Regions from separate parts of the Paenibacillus sp. GbtcB18 genome, predicted to be linked through region 3. Evidence: riboswitches for the same ligand, from Rfam matches in the RefSeq annotation. Region 3 holds a riboswitch; each other region holds the start of a gene.
The links. A riboswitch is a leader RNA that binds a small molecule or an ion and turns the genes downstream of it on or off. The one in region 3 is predicted to bind cobalamin.

Region 1 (5,862 bases), on a different contig from region 3:
CTTCATGTACGCCGATAGGACGTCCGTAAATGAACTGTACGCCCGGGTAACGCTCTTTCGCTTCGTCAATGGCACCCGGAATATGAATTTTGGCATGACCGGCGGAAAATAAAATGATCGGCACCACGGCAATTCGTGTGGCCCCTCTGTTGACGCAAGTCTGTATCCCTTGCGAAATCGTCGGTTTTTCAAGCTCCAAAAAACAGGTTTCGATAATGGCCTGTTCCATCGTTTCGGCGAGCCGGCTTACAAACGCCCGGACCTCGCTGTTCCCTTCCGCGTCACGGCTTCCGTGACCTACAAACAGTACCGCATCCATCGGCTCTGCCTCCTTTTTTTGTATCCCAATATTGAAAAGAAAACGAAAAGAAATCCTATAGTTTTCGGGTTCGTTAATCTCCGCACAAAGCGTTTTCGATTTGAAAAGCCGGGACTTCCCGGTGCCGGTAGCCCTCCAGCTCTTTTACGCGGGCAAAAAACTTATGGAACCGTTCGTTCGGATGCCCTTCGTTCCGGTACCGGGCGACGATCCGCTCAATGGTCTCGACCAGCTTGTCCGGCTCGATGCCTTCCGCAACGGGCTGCGCCGCGTGGGCATTGCGGCCGACTGTTTTTCCCCCGAGGAACAGATCAAACTTCTCCCGGCGGTAAACGATGCCGATATCTTCCTTCACCGCGCCGTAGCAGGCCATGCCGCAGCCGTTGAAACCGATCTTCATCTCTTTGGGCACGGCCGCTCCACCCAGAAGATCGTGAAGCTCCTCCGCATACGGCACGGCGTCGCCTTTGTCCATATTGCAGAAGTCGCAGGCTTTGATCTGGACCACATCGCCGACCGGAGCCAGCAGAAGCCCTTCTCCGCGAAGCCGTTTCGTTACGGAATCGGGATCGTCGGTCCGCAGCTTGACGAGCAGTTGATGATGGGGGGTATACTCCATCGTTCCCGTATCGCCGACAGCGTCCGCGAGGACCATCAGCTGTTTGGCAGTGAGATTTTTGTTCGCAAGTCCGGGGCTGACCGCGAATTCGAGAATAGCCTGCTGGCGGAAAAATCCGCCCGGGGAAGCGGAAGCTGCCGAACCGCCGGGTTCGCCCGTTACGAGACGAAGCGCTTCCTCCGCAAGCTCAAAAGCGGTCGGAACCGAAGCGACAGCCTGTGCAAGTGCGGCAGGCGGACGTACGGCGACCGCAACCGCCGAGTCACCGTACTCCCCGGCTCCCGAAGACGCGGGCGTATCGTACGCGGACCGCGTCCCCTCCGCTTGTATGCGAACCGTCGAATCTTCGCGGTCGTAATCGTCGGTTGTGCCGGTCCCTTCGGCTTCGGGGCTGTATTCGCCGTAACCGTCATCCCCGTATTCGTCCTCGTCGAAGAAGGACGGCAGGACGGCGCCGCCGGCTTCCCGCTCTTCCGCTGACCGCAAAACGGCATCGGACTGTTCCCCCAAGGCGGGTGCTGCTTCCGCGCCGGTTTCCTCTTCCTGCTCCAGAGCCCACGGCTCGGCTTCCCGTCGGAGACGCTCATGAGGGCGCAGGGGCTGGATATCGCTGTCCAGCGTATACTTACGCTGATAGCCCCTTGGCGTAATCATGAGTCCCTCGTAGTTGCGGGTCGCAGAGTTGCCGATAATCACCGTCGTGAGCATGCCGATATCATGCTCCAGCATCTCCGCAAGCGTCGTCAGCACGACATGCTCCCTGTCGCGGTAGGCGCTTTTCACGATCCCCACCGGCGTATCGGGAGAGCGGTGTTTCAGCAAAATCTGCTGCGTCTCCACGATCTGGCGCGTTCTTCTGCCGCTCCGCGGGTTGTACAACGCGATGACGAAATCGGCGGATGCGGCCGCCTCGACTCTGCGCCGGATGAGATCCCACGGCGTCAGGTGATCGCTGAGGCTGATCGTGCACGCATCGTGCATCACGGGCGCTCCCAGCAGCGAAGCGCATGAGTTGATCGCCGAGATGCCGGGCACGATTTCGACTTCCACGCCCTCGCTCGGCTTCCATCCTTTCTCGATCAGCACCTCGTACACGAGACCCGCCATGCCGTAGACACCCGCATCGCCGCTGGATATAACGGCCACCTTGCGCCCGGCCTCCGCTTGTCTGACGGCTTCCTGCGCACGGCTCACTTCCTCGGTCATGCCCGTACGCACGACCTGTTTGCCGTCGATCAGGCTGCGGATCAGATCCACGTAAGTGTTATAGCCAATAATGACTTCGCTTTCCGAAATCGCCTCGCGCGCGCGTTTTGTAATATGGGCTTCGTCTCCGGGGCCAAATCCGATGATAAGCAGTTTACCGGCCATTCCCATTCCTCCTCTTCCCTGTAAAAAAACTCCGGCACTTCCGCTGAACAACCGTTATCGAGCCGTCCGGCCTTCCCTGTCCGTTTTCGTACAGGTGGCCTTATATATGCACGGCGGTGTGCCTTCCGGCGGCTTGCCGTTTGCTCTTCATCCCGTCCGGACAATAAAAAAAGCATTTCTATCCTATTCGGATAGAAATGCTTCGAACTTTCGAGCCATTAAGCGGGAATATCCCGCATATGCTTCCAACCCGCACAGTCGCCGGCACCGGGCAAACTTGTACGCCCACGTTCCGGCAAACCGCCGTTGGCAGCGATTCAGCCGTTCTCAACACCTCCCTAAATCCTCGTAGGTTATCTAGTGTTATTTTAAACAGGCAGGTCTCCTGGCTCGAAGCTTTTTTCGGCGCCTTCCCGGATTATCCAGTGACGTTGTTGCCGAAAAAATTTTCCCCTGCGGTTGCAGGGGGCTCCTTACAGTGGCGGGTCCGCGTCGGTCTTTCACCGAACTTCCCGTTTTAAGCCGAACCCGGTTCTTATGGACTGTCTGATCCGTTCGAATGGGCTCCGCACCTGTTTTTACCATATTCGATTGTGTTCTGTTCATCATACCATCCGGTCAAAGAACTTGTCTATGCCGATAAAACGCTCCACTCAACCGAGCAGATAAACTCTGGCTTCATAAGGGCGCAGTTTGAGAACGCCGGTATTTTCGCCGGAGACGGGATCGTAATTGGAAAGGAGAAGCTCCGCGTCCTTCCCTTCTCCCAGCTCTTCCGGCCATGTAAACTCCGGCGTTCCGTCGAAAAAGTTCAGAATCACCAGCAGCTTCTCCCCGTTCAGCGTCCGCGTGTATGCATAAATTTCCGTGTCTAGCGGAAGCAGAAGCTTGTACTCGCCGTAAACGATGACGGGATGCTTTTTACGAAGCGCGATTAGGCTGCGGTAGTAGTGGAAGATGGACCGCGGATCGGCTGTCGCTGCAACCGCATTGATCTCCGGATGATTCGGATTGACTTTGATCCACGGTTCCCCCGTCGTAAATCCGGCGTTCGCCGTGTCGTCCCACTGCATGGGGGTGCGGGCGTTGTCCCGGCTTTTTTTCCAAATCGCCTTCATCACTTCGTCTTGGGGCTTGCCGAGCAGCTTAGCCTGCTTGTAATAGTTGATCGTTTCCACATCGCGGTAATCGTCGATGAGATCGAACGCGACGTTGGTCATGCCGATTTCTTCCCCCTGAAAAATATACGGCGTCCCCTCCAGCGTCAGCAAAAACGTGGCGAGCATTTTGGCGGATTCCACGCGGTAGGGGCCGTCGTTTCCGAATCTGGACACGGGACGCGGCTGGTCGTGATTGCCCAGATAGTTGGCGTTCCAGCCTTTATCGTGTAGAACCGTCTGCCAGCGGCTCATCACATTTTTAAGCTCCAGCAGGGTCCAAGGCTTGGATACCCACTTCCCCGTACCCGGAGAAGCCGCATCCAGATTCATATGCTCGAACTGGAAAACCATGTTCAGCTCATGACGCTCGTCCCCCACGTAATCCAGCGCCTGCTCCGGGCCCAGTCCGGATGTTTCGCCGACCGTCATGATGTCGTAATTAAACAGCACCCGATCATTGAGCTTGTGCAGCAGCGTATGTACCTTTTCCAGGTTCGAAAAAAGCTGGTAAGCCTGCACAACGGGCAAATGCTTCGGATTATCGGCGTCGGGCAGCCCCTGCGCTTTTACGATATGCGCGATCGCATCGAAACGGAAACCGTCCACTCCCTTGCCGAGCCACCAATGCACCATCCGGAAGAGTTCTTCGACCATCTCCTCGTTCTCCCAATTGAGATCGGGCTGATGTTTCGAATACAGATGCATGTAATACTCGTCCGTCTCCGTGTCGTGTTCCCAGACGCTGCCGCTGAAATAAGACTCCCAGTTGTTAGGGAAAAGACCCTCTTTTCCCTTCCTCCAAATATAATAATCCCGCTTGGGATTGTCCCTGGAAGAACGCGATTCTTTAAACCAGGCATGCTGGTCCGAAGTATGGTTCAGCACAAGATCCATCATGATCTTCAGCCCGCGCTTGCGCGCTTCCAGAAGCAGCTCGTCAAAATCCTCCATCGTACCGTACTGCGGATCGATCGCGTAATAATCGCTGATATCGTAGCCGTTGTCGGCGCCCGGCGAGAGGTAGATCGGACACAGCCAGATGACGTTGACGCCAAGCTCCGCAAGATAATCCAGCTTGGAAATGATCCCGCGCAGGTCCCCTCGGCCATCCCCGTCCGAATCCTTGAAGCTGGACGGATAAATCTGGTACACGACGCTTTCTTTCCACCATGTTTTGTTCATGTGAGTTCTCTCCTCTCTCAGCCTCTTCCTCCTTGGAACGACGGATATTTGGTCATCCCACCATCCGCAAACAGCGTGATGCCGGTGACGTAGCTGGACTCCGACGAAGCCAGCCAGGCGGCTACGGCCGCAATCTCTTCCGGTTTGCCGATATATCCCATCGGAATAAGGGCTTCCACGCCGGCGCGTGCCTGCTCGTCGGCGAATTTTATCTCGTTGATGGGCGTGTTGATCGCTCCCGGGCCGATATTGTTCACCCGGATTCCTTTGGGCGCAAACTCCAGCGCCAGCGTCTCGGTCATCATTTTGATCCCGCCTTTGCTCGCCGCATAATGAACGAAATGCGGCCAAGGGATCATTTCGTGCACACTTGAAACGTTGATAACGGCTCCTCTGATTTCATGCTCCAGCATATAGGAAATGGCTTCTCTGCTGCCGAGAAACGCCCCGGTTAGATTCACGTCCAGCACTTTCCGCCAATCGTCGGCGGACAACTCCTGAGAAGGGACTTCATTCTCGATTCCCGCGTTGTTGATCATTACGTCCAGAGAACCGAAATGCTCGTGGGCGGTTTCGACCAGCTTCTTCACGTCCTCTTCTTTGGTCACGTCTCCCCGGAGCGCCAGCGCTCTGCCCCCCGCGGCTTCCACTTCAGCGATCAAGGCGGGAATGTTTTCTTCATGGCTCAAGTAATTGATCAGGACATTCGCTTTCTCTTGGCCGAAACGAACCGCAGCCGCTCTTCCTATTCCCGTGGACGCTCCCGTGATGACGACCGTTTTTCCTTCCAAATCCTTATACATGGCAGTACCTCCTTGATTTTGGAATGCGAATCTCGCAGAAGACCTCCACTTTAATTAAACGTTTTAGAAGGAAAAAACGCATAAAAAAGAACAAACCCCCGCTGCAAGCAGCCTGGGGTTTGTTCAGGAACGCCTTCGGCCGGTAACCCGGACCGCCGGAACTTATACGAAAATTAGTACAGGAACGTGCGGGAGATGATAACCAGCAGAATGAACAGAACCAGAATCGCACCTACGCTCGTACCTATGCCACCGTATCCGCATCCTCCTACTCCGCCAACTCCGCCTACTCCACCTACTCCTCCAACATAACCCATCTTTCGTATCCCCTCTCGGTGAGTTATTGTCTTACCGTACACTATATGTGATTCCGCTAAAATGGAGTGGATATCAGCCCGTATTCGGTCA
Region 2 (5,862 bases), on a different contig from region 3:
CACATTGACGGCTGCGCCGCCCTGCAGGAAGTTCATCACCATCTGGCGGGTCACTTCCTGCGGAAACGCGCTGACGCCTTCTTCGCAGACGCCGTGGTCGGCCGCCATGACGACGATAGCCTTGCGGCTCATATCGGGCATAATCTCTCCGGTAATCCCCGCGAGCTGTCGTGCCATATCTTCCAGCTTGCCGAGGCTTCCCGGCGGTTTAGTCAGATTATCGAGATGGACGGATGCCGCATCCTTCGCTTCCTGACGGAGCGGACGAATGGCGCCGATTACATCCTGAAGTTCGTTCATGTTTGTTCCTCCTCTGGTGTGTTAGTCGGTATGTCGGTATGTAGGTAAACCGCCCTGCGGGCGGTTCGGATTCACTCTATTCAATCTCCCCGGCGAAGCAGGATTTGAGGAATGCCGTGATCGGGATGCTCCAGGACGATCGGTTCCGTCCCATAGACATCCAGTATCAGCTCGCTTCTCATAATTTCCTCCGGCGTGCCGATAGATATGCCTTCTCCCCCATGAACGACGAGAAGCCGTTCACAGTAGAGGGCGGCCAGGTTCAGGTCGTGAAGGACGGCGACCACCGTCAGCCCTTCTTCCCGCTGCCACTGCCGCACGTAGTCCATCAGCTGCATCTGGTAGCCGATGTCGAGATAAGTCGTAGGCTCGTCGAGCAGCAGCAGGCGGGGCTGCTGTGCCATCACCTTCGCCAGCGCCACGCGCTGTTTCTGCCCTCCGCTCAGGTTCTCGACCGTCCGGTCGGCGAGCGGCTCCAGATCGAGCCGCCGCATAATCCGGTCGATCAGCGCAGCAGCGTCCTCCCGGTCTTCCCCGAGCCAGTTCTGGAAAGGGAACCGGCCCATTTCCACCACCTCACGGACGGTGAAACCGAGCGGAGGCAGTGCATCCTGCTGAAGCACGGCAAGCCAGCGCGCCAGCTCCTTGCGGGCGTAGCCCGCGACTTCCCTCCCCTGGAGAAGAATACGGCCTTCCGTAAGGGGGTCTACGCCTGAGATAAGTCTCAGCAAAGTCGATTTACCGCTCCCGTTAGGCCCGATGACGCCAAAAAATTCGCCGGGCTTCACCTCGAAACGGATATCTTTGAGCACGCGGATTCCACCGAAGCTTTTTCCCGCACCCTGCACTTCGATGATCGGTTCCATCAGCTTCTCCCCCATTTCTTCTGTTTGCGCAGCAGGTAAGCGAAGAACGGCGCGCCCAGAAACGCGGTGATGACGCCGAGCGGAATCTCCGTCGGGCTTAGAAGCGTCCGGGCCAGCGTATCGGCCCAAAGGACGTAGATGGCTCCGCCTACGGCGGAAAGCGGCACGATCAGCCGGTAATCCGGTCCCGCGATCAATCGGATCAGATGAGGCACGATCAGCCCGACAAACCCGATCACGCCGGATACGGAAACGGCCGCAGCCGTCACCAGAGTCGCAGTGATCAGCACGATCAATTTCGTCCGCTCGACATGGATGCCCAGATGGGCGGCCTGACGTTCCCCGAGCGCCAGCAGGTTGAGTGTCCGCGCATAGCTGTAAAGCACAACGAAAGTTACGAGAAAATACGGAAGGAGAACGGTTGTGTACGACCAGCCTTTCATCGCGAGACTGCCCATCAGCCAGAAAATGATTTCATTGACGACCTGTTTGGACATCGACACGAGAAAAGAAACGACGGAGCCGAGAAACGCCTGCATCACGACACCGGAAAGCAGCAGCGTCTCCATACGGATTTTGCCGTCGGTCCGGGCCAGACGCAAGACGATCCAAAGTGAAACGGCTCCTGTGGCAAAACCGACGACCGGTATCGTCCACGTACCGAAAAACATAGTCTGCAGACCGAAGTAAATGACGAAAGCCGCGCCGACGCTCGTTCCGCTGCTTACCCCAAGCGTATACGGGTCCGCAAGCGGATTGCGCAGGACGCCTTGAAAAGCGGCTCCCGCTACCGAAAGGGAGGCCCCGACCAGGATGGCCAGCATCACGCGCGGCAGCCTTACCTTCATAATAATCTGCTCCGAGGATACGGGCCAGTCCGGCGTGATCCGGTCACCGATCCAAGGCAGCTTGCTCCCCAGAATCGAAGCGATCTGACTCACCGGCAGATGGGCCGAGCCCAGCGATAGACTCAGCACAATAGAAAGAAGAAGGAGTAAAACTCCTACTCCTCCCCAAAGTCCCCATTTAGGTTTCATTTATTTCACCAAGTCCGGATAGATGGCTTTAGCCATTTGCAGGAGTCCCTCCGTCAAACGCGGTCCCGGACGGGTCAGCGTATTCTGGTCGAGACCGATCACCTGGTTGTTTTTAACGGCATTGATTTCGTTCCACCCGCTGCGTCCGCGAATGAGTTCTTCAAGACTTTTCTTCGTTTTGTCATCCACTACGCCTTTGGCGAATAAAATAACGTCCGGGTTCTGCTGGATGATTTTTTCCTCGCTGATCTGCTTCCAGCCCGTAATGTCGGAAGCGACGTTGACACCGCCCGCCAGCGTGATCAGCTCATCCATAAATTCACCCTTACCGACTGTCCAGCCCGGGGAGAATTCGATATAGACTTTTTTCTTCTTTTCCGCCGCTACGGTTTTTACAGCATCCGTAACTTTTTGACGGTCTTCTTTCATTTTTGCGACGACTTTTTCCGCCTGTTCCTGATGGTCGGTAATCTGGCCGTAAAGCTGAATATTTTTCATGACGTCGTCAAGCGTCTTCGGCTCCACCTTGAACACGTTGATGCCCATAGCGCGCAGCTTTTCGACCGATTCTTTTTTCATCGAAACGCCTGTGAAAACAATGTCGGCTCCCGACGCGATAACCGATTCCTGGTTAGGCTGCGTAATTCCGCCCATTTTCGGCTTATTTTTCGCTTCCTCCGGGTAATCGTCAAAATCGGACACGCCGACGATATTATCGCCCAGACCGATCGCAAAAAGAGCTTCCGTTTCCGCCGGCGAAACCGATACGATTTTTCCCGGCGCTTTCTCGAACGTAAATTCCTTGCCCGTCGCATCGGTTACTTTCAAAGGATACTGCGTTTTCTTCGCGCTCGATTGCGGAGCGGTGCTTGCCGCCGGAGAGGCCGAACCCGCCGTTCCGTTATCCGCGCTTTGCTTGCCGCAGGCTGCCAGGCCGACGGCCATCGTCAAAACAAGCAGCAGCAGGGCGTATTTAAAACCCCCGGTGGTTTTTCGTTCGTTGTTCATGTTCTCTACTCCCTTGCAGATTTAGTTTGACTTGAGGTTGTCCCACGATGTTCGCGCATGTCAACAAAAAATCCCCCCTATCCGGAGATAGAGGGGATAACTTTCAGAATCACGAGGTGGAACGGCCGTCAATCGGACGTCCTTTCCGGTTTCGCGCGATCCTCTCCTCGAAGGATATTGTGCTGCAAACCGGCAGGCAGGTCTCCTGACTTACGGATGTTTGACCGTCTTGCCTTCCCATCCGCGAGCGGACAGTGGCATCGTAAGACGATCTCCGTATTACAGTGGCGGGACCGTGCCGGATTTGCACCGGCTTCCCTTTTCACCCTGGGCTTTGGCTCCGCTGAGAGACGCCGCTTTCGGGACCTGACGGTAAACGTATGAGGTTGGGCCTTCAAGTTCATCCCCCATTATAGGCCAAGCGGCTGCGGAAAGACAAGGACTTTAGTCATCGCACCACATGCAGTTACCGGCGTCCGCTTTGGAGTCGCGGCGGCGGCAAGGTCGTCCGCTTCACGATTTGGCGGCGATCTTTTTGAGTACCTCGAACGACTGCTCGGGATTGCGGCTGTTCACCGCCATAAAAGCGACGAGCCCCTTGCCTTCCACGCCGTTGTCCTTCATCCACTTGGAATACTGGAGCGGAATGCCGTACAGATGCGTCTCCTTCTTAGGCGCTTCGGGCGGATTCTTTTTCTTGCCGGCAGGTTCAATCGTCGCCTCGAGTACGCCCTCCGGATAGTCTTCCTGCTTGAAATGCTCGTCCAGCGGCAAAAATGCCCCTTCGGCCGCATAAATCTTAAACTGTTCTTCGGGGATGATCAGGATACCGTGATTGCCGTATCCCATTTCGACGATCATCTTTTCGTTGGAAAAAAGCGGGGACGTATTCAAATAGATGGACGGCTTGTCCCCCACAAGCGCTTTCAACGAATTTTCAAGCTTAAAAGCGGCATCGACCGGTATGCCGTCACGGGCCATCATAAAGATGGAAACATCCGCTTTGGGCTGGGCCTTCCCGCACCCGGAAACCAAGACGGTGAATAATAAAAGCAGTACTGCAGCCGGAAACCAGCGTTTCTGTGTCATTGTAATCCCTCCGTTGCCCGATAGCCTATGCAAACGCTGCAAAAAAGCCGGCATTTACCGGCTCTTCTGGACTAGATTCATATATTCGTTAATCTTATGATCAAGAAGCGTACTCATTTCAATTACGGACTCGGAAGTCATAGCCTCACCGGACTGAACCATCTGTTCCAGTCTGTGCCGCATAAACTGAATTTCTTCTTCCAGGTGAAAGAGGGAGGCTAATTTGGCAGGTCGTTTGGATAACCAGCGTTGATCGGAAACGTCATGGCTGTACCAACCCGAGTTGTCGGCCAGACGATATTCTAAATAAGCCATACATATCCCTCCTTTACCCTAAAGATATCAGTTTTTTCCGATTCTGAAAACTATTTTTTGGGACAAGTCTTTACAATTTTTTCACAAAAGACCCAATACGGTCCAAAGCCTCGTTCAGTTGTGAAACGGAAGTCGCATAGGAGCAGCGGACGAAGCCTTCGCCGCCGTTGCCGAACACTTGTCCCGGAACGGCCGCCACCTTCGCTTCGGTCAGGAGCCGCTGAGCGAACTCTTCCGAGCTGAGGCCCGTCGAAGCGATGGAAGGGAACGCGTAGAACGCTCCCTGAGGCTCGTGGCAGTCGAGACCGATCTGCCGGAAGCCTTGAACGACCAGGCGTCTGCGCTGGTTATAGGACTCGATCATCCGGTCCTTCTCCTCCAGCCCGTTGCGGAGCGCCTCAAGAGCGGCGATCTGGCCCATGATCGGAGCACACATGACCGTGTACTGATGGATCTTCAGCATCGCGGAGATCAGGTCCGGATGCCCGCACATGTAGCCGACTCTCCAGCCCGTCATGGCAAAAGCTTTCGCGAAGCCGCTGACGAGAATAGTGCGGTCCCGCATGCCGGGCAGCGACGCGAAGCTCACGTGCTTGCTTCCGTAAGTGAGCTCCGCATAAATTTCATCGGCGATGACGATCAGATCGTTCTCTTCCACGATCCGGGCGATCGGCTCCCAGTCCTCGTACGTCATGATGCCGCCCGTCGGGTTGCTCGGATAGCTCAGAACGAGAACCTTGGATTTCGGCGTCAAACTGGCGCGGAGCGCTTCGGGCTTCAGCTTGAAGCTGTCCTTCGCGAAGGTCTCGATGCCGACCGGAACTCCTCCGCCGATCGTGACGATCGGACTGTAAGCGATGTAGCAGGGCTCCGGAATGAGAATTTCATCGCCCGGCGTAATCAGCGCGCGCAGCGCAAGGTCAATTGCCTCGCTGCCGCCGACCGTTACGACGACTTCATTCGAAGGCTCGTATTTTACGGCAAAATTCGTGTACAAATACTCGGCGATCGCTTCGCGCAGCTCAGGGAGGCCCGCATTCGGCGTATAGTTCGTCCGGCCTCTTTCCAGGGAATACACGCACGCCTCGCGGACATGCCACGGCGTCACGAAATCCGGTTCCCCGACGCCCAGCGAAATAATATCCTTGCTCCCGCTTACCAAATCAAAAAAACGCCGGATGCCCGAAGGAGGAATATCCCGGACCAGCGGTGACAAATAGCCCTGCATGGATTTCGGTTTGCTTCCG
Region 3 (5,862 bases):
TCGCGGCTTCCGGTTTGCGGACAAATACAAAAAGCAGGTGCAGGAGAAATTCCTGACCTGCTTTTTTTGTATGGGATTCAAGCGTCTAGCTCTGCGCAGCCGCAGCTTGAAGCCGGGCCGCGAGAAGCTCTCCGAAGGCATCGGCGCTCCTCGGAGGGTCGATGCCTTCCCGCAGCGCGCGGGGGAGGGAGCGCCACAGCCGGAGGAGCATGGGCAGCTCCAGACCGATGCGTTCGACGGTGTCCGTCTCCGCGAAAACCCGATCGGGCGTCCCTTGCAGCAGACAGGCACCCTGGTCCATGACCAGGACTTCATCCGCCCACGTGTAGGCCAGGTCCATGTCGTGGGTCGCCATGACCACGGTGACGCCGCTCTGCCCGATGTCCGCCAGCTCATCCAGCAGAAGCCGCTCCGACGCGCGATCGAGATACGCCGTCGGCTCGTCGAGCAGCAGCAGGCTTGGCTCCAGCACAAGAACGCCGGCCAGGGTGACGCGCTTCTTCTGCCCGAGGCTCAGGTGATGGATAGGGGTATGGGCGAGCTGCTCCAGGTCCATACTCTCCAGTACCGCTCCGGTCCGGACGCGGATTTCGGGCTCGGAAACGCCGGCGTTCCGCAAGCCGTAAGAGATGTCCTCGTACGGCGTACCGAGAATGAGCTGCTGCTCGGGGTCCTGGAACACGAGTCCTACCTGCCTGCGCAGCTCCTGCAGATCCTGGCGCTTGTAGGACACAGGAGCGCCCTTCCAGCGCACGGTCCCCGATTGCGGCCGGTGAATGCCGACGGCATGCAGGAAAAACGTCGATTTGCCGGAGCCGTTATGCCCGCAAAGCGCGATTTTCCGGCCCGCCGGAATCGTGAGGCTGAGTCCGGCCAGGGCCTTTTTTTCGGTACCGGGATAGCTGTAGACGACGTCCGCCAGTTCCATGATCGGATTCATGCGAATCCCCTCCATTTCAGCCAAATCTGAGCTGCCGTCAGCATAAAGATCCCGGTCATGCCTTCGGCTTTGTAGCGCGGCGGGACAGGGGCCGCCTCATAGGGGGCAAGTTCGATCCGTTCCGTGAAGCCGCGGGAGGTCAGCCCGTAGGTCAGACCACGGTAACGCTGCATCGTCCGGCCGAACAGATGAACGATCAGCAGAGCGGTATCGCGCAGTCCGCCTGCGAATCCGTTCTGCCCGCCCCGGCAGCGCTGGGCGGTCCGCATGGCGTGAGCCGTATCGGCGAGCAAAAAAATATAGCGGTACATAATCAGGGTCAGCTCAATCACGATCTGAGGCATGCGGATTTTTTTCATCACCTGAAGAATTTCCAGCAAGGGCGTCGTGAACAACACAAACTGCAGACAAGCGAGACAGGCGGAGACCCGCATAAACAGCCCCGCTGTGCGGGACAAAGATTCACCCGTGACATAAACGGTCCATGGACCGGCCGTTCCGATGATCCACCCCGAAGAAAGGGGAACCCCGGTCCCCGCATTTCTTCCAAATTCCAGCAGGAGAGCAGGCAGGCTGGCCGCGAAAAACAGCAGCGAGCCGCCGTATACGAGCCAGTAAAGCTTCCCCGGGACGCGTGCGTAAAGCAGGGTCCAAAGCGTTATCCATCCGAAAACGGCCAATTGAACGGGCGGAGCACTGGCATAGGACAGGATAAAGAGACAGCCGGCAAATCCGCATTTCCAGACGGGGGACAGTCCCCGGAAAGCATTGGCATAGGAAATGGTGTCAATCCGCTTGAGCATCATGCTTTAGGCTTCGGTTTGGAGGCCTTTCCCTTATACAAGCCGATCACATACCCGATAAAACCGGCTCCAAGCGCGGCTTGCAGCGCGAAAAGCATGCTTTCGGTTTCAGCGGGAGGCTCCATCAGCGACGCGAACCAAGGCTCGTAAGTCGGAGCGATTTCCTGAATCGCTTCCTCCGCGGCTCCGTCCGCTCCTCCGAACTCTCCTTTAACGAAAATGAGCGGCAGCACGGCAAGCAGGACGACCGCGACCAGGATCCATACATTCTTCTTCCACGTTTTCATGAACGGTCAGCTCCCTTCAGATTGCGCTGCAGAGCGGAAATTTCATGCGGCGTATAGGCTTGCAGCCAGCCCAGAACCAGCACGGTCAGCAGTCCTTCGCTGATCGCAAGCGGAATCTGCGTGACGGCGAAAATGCCCGCAAATTTGGCAAAAGAGGCGAGCATACCCCCGTCGGCTGCGGGAAATGCCACCGCCAACTGCACGGAGGTGACCAGATAGGTGGTCAGATCGGCGAGCGCGGCGCCCGTAAAGACGGAGAGCTTCTGCCTGCCCGTCGATTTGATCATGAGTTTGTACACGGCATAGCCGACAAACGGTCCCGCAACGGCCATCGAGAATGCGTTGGCACCCAGTGTCGTAAGCCCGCCGTGGGCGAGGAGGAGGGCCTGAAAGAGAAGAACGACGGAGCCGAGGACGCTCATGGGAAGCGGTCCGAACAGGATGGCTCCCAGTCCGGTACCCGTCGGGTGGGAGCTGCTTCCCGTAACCGAGGGTATTTTCAGGGCGGACAGGACGAATGTAAAGGCCCCGGCCAGACCGAGCATGAGCTTGAGCTCCGGCGTTTCTTTAGTAATTCGGATCAGAGCGCGGACGCCCAGGATGAAGAATGGCAGGAAGACCACCCACCAGAATAAGGCCCAGAAGGGCGGCAAAAAGCCCTCCATGATATGCATGGCGTAAGCCGACTCCGGCTCGTTTACCAGAAAGAAGCAGACGATTCCGGCTATAAGCAGAAAAGACGCCAGGGTTTTACGGATGTTCATCGGTAATCCTCCTTCATGAATGTGGTCCGCCGTAAGCGGCGGCCAGTGCGGCAGAACGGGGGCATGCCCCTGCTGTACTTTCGGACGGTGATTCGTTATACCCGATGCCCGGCTGCCAGCTCCGCAAGCTCTATCCGATGACTCCGATGCGGTAATTCCCGGCTTTGGACCTCTTCTCCGCACACAAAAAAAGACATCTTTCCCTTCGCACGGGAACACGATGTCTTATGCACGCAACAAAAAAAGTTTGCGATCTCAAACACCTCCCTATTCCTCGTAGGTCGTATCAGTGCTGTCCAAACAGGCAGGTCTCCTGGCTCGGGGCGTCCATACCGGCGCCTTCCCGGAACGTCTTAGTTCCAGTGGCTTCGTGCCGGATGTGATTGAGAGTGTTTCCCCTTACAGTGGCGGGACCGCGACGGCATTTCACCGTTCTTCCCTTTTAAATTTTAGAGTGGCTCTAAAATACCTGTTTCCACAAATATGCAGTTTTTCGTGATAATACTACAGGATGTCCCAAACCTTGTCAATTGCGGAAAAGGCCTGAATTTCAAGGCTGAAACGCTGCCGGAAGCGGTTTTGGAATCTCTCACACCCTGATCTTTGTAACCGCTGTCTTTTATTTGCGAAAAAAACGAGAGGGGTATCGGCCCTCTCGCTGAACTTGATTTTATAGGATGAAAATGCCGACCACGCCGGTTACGATTCCTGTCAGGACAACCATACTGGCTGTGAACCAGAGCACCCGCGCAGGAAACGCCTTGCGCACCATAATGAGGGACGGCAGGCTGACGGCAGGCAGCGTCATGATAAGCGCGGCAGCCGGTCCCGTGCCCAGGCCCAGGGCCATCATCGTTTTGGCGATCGGAATTTCCGCGGCAGTCGGGATGACGAACAGGGTTCCGGCCAAAGCGAGTCCGATCAAAGCGACGAGGCTGTTTCCGATCGCGGGATCGAGGGCCGGGAACAGCCAGGCGCGTGCGGCGCCGAGAATGAACACGGCGATGAAGTAGACGGGAACCACGGTCCAGAACATCGTCCAGAGCGCTTTCAGCCAGCGGACGACGACCGGCCCGGAATGGTGCTGCGCAGCCGGCATCTGCGGAAACTCGCCGGTCGCTGTATCGTCTTTCGTGACGAGGCGTTCCGCCCAGTACGAGACGCCGAACACGAGCACAATCCCAGCGGCGATTCTTAGAACGGCGAATTTCCAGCCAAGCACGAAGCCCATGAAAATGATCGTCGCCGGGTTCAGTACCGGGTTGCCGATCCAGAAAGCGAGAGCGGAGCCGATGGAGCCTGACTGCTTGCGCATGCCTACCGCTACCGGAGCAGCGCAGCAGGAGCACATCATGCCGGGCATGGCGCTAAGTCCGCCGGCTACTGTGCTGCCGAAAGTGCGCTTGCCGAACACCCGCTTCAGCCAATCTTGTGGGATCAGCACCTGAAGCAGAGAGCCGAGGACGATGCCGAGAATCGCGGCTTTCCAGACGGCTTTGAAATAGACCACGGAATAGTCCCAAGCCGCGGCCAGCGAAGGCTCGGCGGAGCCTGCGAGAATCGACTTCCCGATGTCGTGCTTGGCCGCCGCGGTAAGCGCTTTGTGGAAGTACGGCTCCCACTTGACGTAAAACAACCCGCCTATGAGAATGGCGATAAATAAAAAAGGTTTCCAGTAAGCAGTGCGCGGTCTGCTTTTGGTGGAAACCGGAATTGGAGATGTATTCACGTGATGTCCCACCTTTCTAAATCCACTTGCAACTATACCATAGTCACCGTGGAAAAAGAATGGCGTTCTTCTGTCAGAAATCTTCGGAGAATGATAGATGACCTATCGAAAGTTGGGCATGTAATCCTGTTCAACCTTTTTTACTCTAATGCACTTGCCGCATATTTACTAAGTCTGTCTTTAATTGGAGCAATGCCCTGTTCAGTAACTTTCAAAGAGGCCTTACCTTCTGTTCCAGGCTGGTAATAAGTGCTGCGGATAAGGGGGATTAAATTTCGTATTTCCGTTTCCAATACTTTATAGTCTTCTTTATTTCTGTCAGTAAGTTTTCCGTCATTCGCTTTATAGCTTTTTTCCATGTTTTCAGTTAGTGACAGCATATTTGCAGCTATCGGCTTTAAAGCCTCGTATTCGACCGCCTGATCTATTATAGCGGAGTAGGCTTCGATACTTACTAGTTTCATTTTTATGCCGGCTATGTTATCGGGAGAAAAATTCTCGATTTTGCTCGAAGCTACCTCATCGTAATTGTTGAGGACGACCGATAGTGAATGGCCGACAATGCTTTCCAAGCCCAGGTTTTTATTAGTATGCTCGCTATAAAATACGGATGCGGCGATGAGCAGAAGGAGAACAACAACGGAAATCGCTATGCTATTTTTTTTGAGCAACTCATTCACTCCAACTCGGTATCTGTTTTCTTCATAATGTCTTGCACCAGGTGCGTAATATGTCCCAAATCATTTGGAACATATTAGAAAATTATACCATTAACAAGAGAATAATTACAAAATAACATTCGAGAGTTAGAGCAATTTTTAAATAATCAATAAGTCGTAAATCCCAGCATGTCCTGCAGATGATAGACGATTCGCTTGAAGCCGACCAGCTTATCCTCGTAGGCCGGATACTCCAGGGAGTACTCGGCATCCCGGTTATTCCACAGGCGGTCCCAGTAACGGTCAAGGTCCTGTGTAATTTTGCTGCCTGCCGGGGCCGTTATTTCCACGTTCGTTTCCAGATTGAGATCATCCAGGTTACGGGGTGTGAAATTGGCGGAGCCTCCGTTAATGACGGCGCTGCCGTCGGGATGACGGATGTCGATCAGCTTCGTATGAAACTGCTCCTGTGCGGTGTTGTACCATTTAACGGCGATTTTACCATCCGTCTTCTTCCTCAGCTCCGCGGCGACCGGACGGTTCGGAATCCCGGTCTTGCTGTGCCCGAACGCATTCTGGTTCGGATCGAGCAGCAGTTGGATGGATACGCCCCGGGCGGAAGCATCCAGCAGAGCGTCGATGACCTTACGGTCGGCGAGATAGAACATACCCATGCGGAT

Region 1: another riboswitch for cobalamin. It lies ahead of cobJ (precorrin-3B C(17)-methyltransferase); the one in region 3 lies ahead of KVT34_RS21070 (energy-coupling factor ABC transporter permease).
Region 2: another riboswitch for cobalamin. It lies ahead of KVT34_RS14970 (ABC transporter substrate-binding protein); the one in region 3 lies ahead of KVT34_RS21070 (energy-coupling factor ABC transporter permease).

Annotation. Positions count from the first base shown of each region.
Region 1 is NZ_JAGXJX010000002.1:1,057,780-1,063,641, forward strand. Features, by position in the region: gene KVT34_RS10155 (sirohydrochlorin chelatase) at 1-319, opposite strand, end outside; gene cobJ (precorrin-3B C(17)-methyltransferase) at 393-2,309, opposite strand; cobalamin riboswitch at 2,668-2,856, opposite strand; gene KVT34_RS10165 (glycoside hydrolase family 13 protein) at 2,963-4,651, opposite strand; gene KVT34_RS10170 (glucose-1-dehydrogenase) at 4,669-5,454, opposite strand; gene KVT34_RS10175 (hypothetical protein) at 5,628-5,771, opposite strand.
Region 2 is NZ_JAGXJX010000004.1:267,067-272,928, forward strand. Features, by position in the region: gene cobT (nicotinate-nucleotide--dimethylbenzimidazole phosphoribosyltransferase) at 1-300, opposite strand, end outside; gene KVT34_RS14960 (ABC transporter ATP-binding protein) at 381-1,166, opposite strand; gene KVT34_RS14965 (FecCD family ABC transporter permease) at 1,166-2,203, opposite strand; gene KVT34_RS14970 (ABC transporter substrate-binding protein) at 2,204-3,211, opposite strand; cobalamin riboswitch at 3,390-3,596, opposite strand; gene KVT34_RS14975 (hypothetical protein) at 3,725-4,300, opposite strand; gene KVT34_RS14980 (aspartyl-phosphate phosphatase Spo0E family protein) at 4,355-4,615, opposite strand; gene KVT34_RS14985 (aminotransferase class I/II-fold pyridoxal phosphate-dependent enzyme) at 4,686-5,862, opposite strand, start outside.
Region 3 is NZ_JAGXJX010000007.1:310,698-316,559, forward strand. Features, by position in the region: gene KVT34_RS21055 (energy-coupling factor ABC transporter ATP-binding protein) at 86-940, opposite strand; gene cbiQ (cobalt ECF transporter T component CbiQ) at 937-1,746, opposite strand; gene KVT34_RS21065 (energy-coupling factor ABC transporter substrate-binding protein) at 1,743-2,030, opposite strand; gene KVT34_RS21070 (energy-coupling factor ABC transporter permease) at 2,027-2,794, opposite strand; cobalamin riboswitch at 3,081-3,282, opposite strand; gene KVT34_RS32630 (permease) at 3,465-4,523, opposite strand; gene KVT34_RS21080 (hypothetical protein) at 4,664-5,194, opposite strand; gene KVT34_RS21085 (phospholipase D family protein) at 5,350-5,862, opposite strand, start outside.